Regions from separate parts of the Streptomyces sp. MMS24-W38 genome, predicted to be linked through region 1. Evidence: riboswitches for the same ligand, from Rfam matches in the RefSeq annotation. Region 1 holds a riboswitch; the other holds the start of a gene.

Region 1 (2,194 bases):
AGTGCGAGTCCGGTGGCTCATGGAGTCAGAACTCCGGCAACGGCTACTACGGCGGCCTGCAGTTGACCCAGGAGGACTGGGAGAAGTACGGCGGCCTCGACTACGCGTCCAGCGCCGACCAGGCCAGCCGCGGCCAGCAGATAGCCGTGGCCGAGAAGATCCTCGCCGACCAGGGGGTCGGCGCGTGGCAGGCCTGCGGCCTGCTGTCGGGCCTGAACACCGATTCGGGCAAGTCCGTCATCGACACCGGCGTGGACGGCGGCTCGTCTTACGACTCGTCCGGCACCGAAAGCTCCGCCACTCCGTCGCCGTCGCAGTCCTCCGGGGCCTCGTCGGACAACAGTGACAACAAGGGCGACAAGGGCGACAAGGTTGTTGAGGGTGCCAAGGGGGAGAAGGCGGGCGAAACGTCCAAGTCCGATGGTTCGGACGTCGAACCCGGCACTTCTCCCTCCGCTTCCGCTTCCCCCTCCGCCTCGGCCTCGGCCTCCGCCAAGGGGGGCGACTCGGACAAATCGGGGCAGAAGGCGGGTTCTTCGGACGCGTCCGCGAGTGAGGCCCCCACCGGTCGCCACCGCGGCGTCAGCGCCGAGGAGGAGGTGCGCGAGGACCGTGAGTCCGGAGCCTCCGGCCGGCACGCCTCGCGCGGCGGCCTCGGCTTCTCGCGCGGCCTCGACGTCTCGTCCCCGGCCGACAGGGTCCCCGTGGACGACGGAAGCGGCTCCTCGGCCGCCGTCGACTCCCTTGCGCTCGGCGGTGGATGGCTCGCCCAGTACGGCGGGGGCGGCGAGGGTGCGGGTGCGGCGGGTTCCGGCCTCATCCTTCCCGGTCAGACGCTTGCGTTCGGGTTCGGATCGGACGAAGGCTGACATCCGAAAAGGTGCGGCGGTGACGGCAGTTGAGGTCACATTTCGCGCTGAATGTCCGTTATAAAGGCGATGAGAGATAGGTCTCAGAAGCCCTGATCGTCTTTGATTATCCGCAGGGCGCGTGTCTACCGTCAGGACCGCTCGCCACCGCGGGCCCCGGCTGCCGCCACGCCGAATCCTGCCAGTGGCAGCACGGGAACAGTCGTCGCGTCATGCGCCGTAGGCAGGAGCGGGGGAACCAAGGTAGGCGCCGTGTCCGGTGATTGACGCCGGATCGGCTAGGGGTGAAGTCGCGTCCCGTGAGGGACGCGGCCGGGCAACTCAACCGGCCCGAACCCGACAGCTCACCTCGTAGGCGTCGGTGAGGGGATCCTTCCATGCTGTTTTCCGGCAAGGGCAAGCACCGTCGTCCGTCCAAGGCCACCCGGGTCATCGCCGTCGCCGGCGTCACCGGTGCCGCCGTCGCCGCCCCGCTGATGGCGGCCGGCAACGCTTCCGCCGCCACCGCCTCCGAGTGGGACACCGTCGCCCAGTGCGAGTCCGGCGGCAACTGGTCCATCAACACCGGCAACGGCTACTACGGCGGTCTGCAGTTCTCCGCCTCCACCTGGGCCGGCTACGGCGGCACGCAGTACGCCGCCACCGCCGACCGGGCCGGCAAGGCCCAGCAGATCGAGATAGCCGAGAAGGTCCTCGCGGGCCAGGGCAAGGGCGCCTGGCCGGTCTGCGGCAAGGGCCTGTCCAACGCCGCCTACACCGGCGGCGGCTCGACCGGGGGCACCGGCAACCAGAACAGCGGTTCCTCGCAGAGCACTCAGCAGAACACCCAGAAGCAGAACACCCAGGAGCAGAACACCGGCTCCGCCCCCGAGCGCTCCACCGAGCAGAAGGCCTCCCGCTCCGACGAGCGTCCGGTCGCCGAGCAGAAGACCGTCACCACCCCGACCGGCGAGAAGGTCGAGAAGGGCGACGGCGAGTACAAGGTCGTCAAGGGCGACACCCTCAGCTCGATCGCCGGGGAGCACGGTGTCAAGGGCGGCTGGAACAAGCTGTTCGAGCTGAACGGCGACATCGTCGAGGACGCCGACCTCATCTACCCGGGCCAGCAGCTGCACCTGAAGTAAGGCGGCGGCCGCAGGCTCGGGGCTCCGTCCCCACGGAGCCCCTCCCCGTCCCCGCGGGGCCTCCCCCGTCCCCACGCGGGGGCTTCCCCGCCCCGGTGCGTGTTCCCCGTACGCACCGGGGCGGGGCTTTTCCGTACATGGCGGGATCTTTCCGGTGTTCGGCGCTCGGGGCCGACCGGAGGGCGCGAGGGTGGTCCGGGT
Region 2 (2,194 bases), 2.8 Mb from region 1:
TTCGGCGCCCAGTTTCCGGCGGCGTACCGCGGGACCGTGCTGCATCGTTCCCCCTTACTGCCTATGAGTCACCCACATACGGTCTCTTGTTGCAGAGTTCACCGATTTGAGCGACAGATATATGCATATCTCAGCCGTATCGTCGCCCACACCCTGCGGTGATGGCACTCTGGCGACGAAGCATCAGTGCGGGACCGTACTCGAATCAGCCGCTCCGTGCCGGACCGTGGACCCGTGGGAAAGGGACGACGTCGCCATGGCAGACCATTTGGAAGCATCCATCACTCTGCCGAGCGATCCAGCCTCGGTCTCCGCCGCGCGCGCCCATGTGGTGGACACGCTGGCGGAGTGGGGCATGCCGGCGGACACGGAAGTGTCCGACACCGTGCGGCTGATCGTGTCCGAACTGGCCACCAACGCCGTGCAGCACACCCTCGGACAGTCACCCACGTTCACGGTGGACATCGCCCTCGACCACGACGAGCGGTTGCGCATCGGAGTCACCGACAGTCATCCGAGGCTCCCCAAGCGGCTCCCCGCCGCGGTCCAGCAGGACAACGGCCGGGGGCTGGTCATCATCCGCTGGCTGACCGCGGAACGCGGCGGCAGGATGAGGGTCCGCCCCACCAGGGAGGGCGGCAAGACCGTCTTCGTCGTGCTCCCGTGGGCCGTCCCGGCCGAGCCGGTCACGGCGGTGGGACGGCAGGAGCCGTAGGGGCCACGACGGAACAGCGCGGCCCCGGTCGCGTCGGTGACTCCCCGACAAAGTGGCGGGGGCGGCGACAGGGGGAATGCCGCCGCCCCCGCGGATCAGCTGACCCGGCCGTACCAGACGCTGCGGGTCCAGATCTTCTGCAGGCGTACCACGTCCCCGGTCTTCGGGGCGTGCCAGATCTTGTTCTGACCCGCGTAGATGCCGACGTGGTAGATGTTTTGGCCCGAGTGGAAGAACACCAGGTCGCCCGCCTTGCGGTTGGAGGCCGAGACCTGGCGTGTCTTGTTGTACTGCTGGGCTGCGGTGCGCGGCAGTTGCTTGCCCGCCTTCTTGAACGAGTAGAGGGTCAGGCCGGAGCAGTCGAAGCGGGACGGTCCGGTGGCGCCCCACCGGTAGGGCGAACCCTTCTTGGAGGCCGCGACCTGGAGAGCCTTGGCGGACGTACTCGCGGCCGCCGCCTCCGAGGCGGCACCGGGAACCACGAGTGAGCCGCCCACGGCGGCGAGGGTGAGGGCCGAGGCCGTGCCGGCCCGGGCCATGAGAGACGGGACACGATTGAGCGCGGTCATGCGCAACCCTTCGTCAGCCGCCTGTGAAGGATGACCTGTCGGATTCGGGCTGGCGAAGTTGCCCGGCCGCACACGTGCGGCTTCACCCCAAGGGCTGCTCGGAACGGGAACCCCCGCTCCGGCGACCCGTCGTGCTCGGGTCCTCCACTCCTGCCGATCCACTCCTGTCGACCGGTCATCCGGGCAGCGGCAGGACTCGGCGTCCGCCCGGATCGCCCCGCCGCGGCGGCGGGGGCTTGTCGTCAGTGAGCGATCTTGGCAATGGTTGGCCCGAAATCCCACCGGAGCCGGGGGTTTGTGTTGTTACTCACCACTCATCCGTTCGGGTGGACAGTGCTGCGTTCGGGCTGCCGTCCAGAGCGCCGAGGAGCCCCGGACCAGCGTCGGAATGCTTGATTCCGAAAAGGAACGCGTGCGGTGCGCAACCTTGGCGGCCCGAAAAGAAGCCGTGGATCTACGCCGCTTGGGGGTACGTCTTTTGGTCCGTTTCGACTCAGGTGCGGACATGACACCGGCGCACGCCCCGCCCGGACCGGTAGGAGCGTCAACTGCCGGAGCCCGGCGGCAGGATGACGCGGGCCGTGCGGCGCTCGCCGTCCAGCACCCGCAACGCGCGGGCCAGGGTGGCGGTGTGCAGTTCGGTCTCGCCGCGCCTGTGCATCAGGGCCAGCGCGTCGCGCAGGGCGACGGCCTTGCCGACCAGTGCCTGCGCGGCGCGCAGCCCCTGGTAGGTGTCGCCGTCGCGGGCCGGGTTGATCCGGCCGAGCAGGTCGACGGCCTCGAGGTAACGGTCGATCAGCTCGGCCTCGGCGCGGGTCAGTGAGGGCAGCGGAGGCAACTCGGGAGGCAGCATCGACGGCTCACCTCGTGCCGGGAGTGGTCTGGAGGCCCTCGCGGCGGGTCACGATCC

What was found. A riboswitch is a leader RNA that binds a small molecule or an ion and turns the genes downstream of it on or off. The one in region 1 is predicted to bind cyclic di-AMP.
Region 2: another riboswitch for cyclic di-AMP. It lies ahead of AC6F7H_RS29700 (C40 family peptidase); the one in region 1 lies ahead of AC6F7H_RS16910 (transglycosylase family protein).

The regions. Positions count from the first base shown of each region.
Region 1 is NZ_JCBCPP010000001.1:3,926,306-3,928,499, forward strand. Features, by position in the region: gene AC6F7H_RS16905 (transglycosylase family protein) at 1-869, shown strand, start outside; cyclic di-AMP (ydaO/yuaA leader) riboswitch at 1,075-1,242, shown strand; gene AC6F7H_RS16910 (transglycosylase family protein) at 1,247-1,993, shown strand.
Region 2 is NZ_JCBCPP010000001.1:6,755,141-6,757,334, forward strand. Features, by position in the region: gene AC6F7H_RS29690 (helix-turn-helix domain-containing protein) at 1-45, opposite strand, end outside; gene AC6F7H_RS29695 (ATP-binding protein) at 257-715, shown strand; gene AC6F7H_RS29700 (C40 family peptidase) at 811-1,284, opposite strand; cyclic di-AMP (ydaO/yuaA leader) riboswitch at 1,288-1,418, opposite strand; gene AC6F7H_RS29705 (hypothetical protein) at 1,829-2,137, opposite strand; gene AC6F7H_RS29710 (ATP-dependent Clp protease proteolytic subunit) at 2,145-2,194, opposite strand, start outside.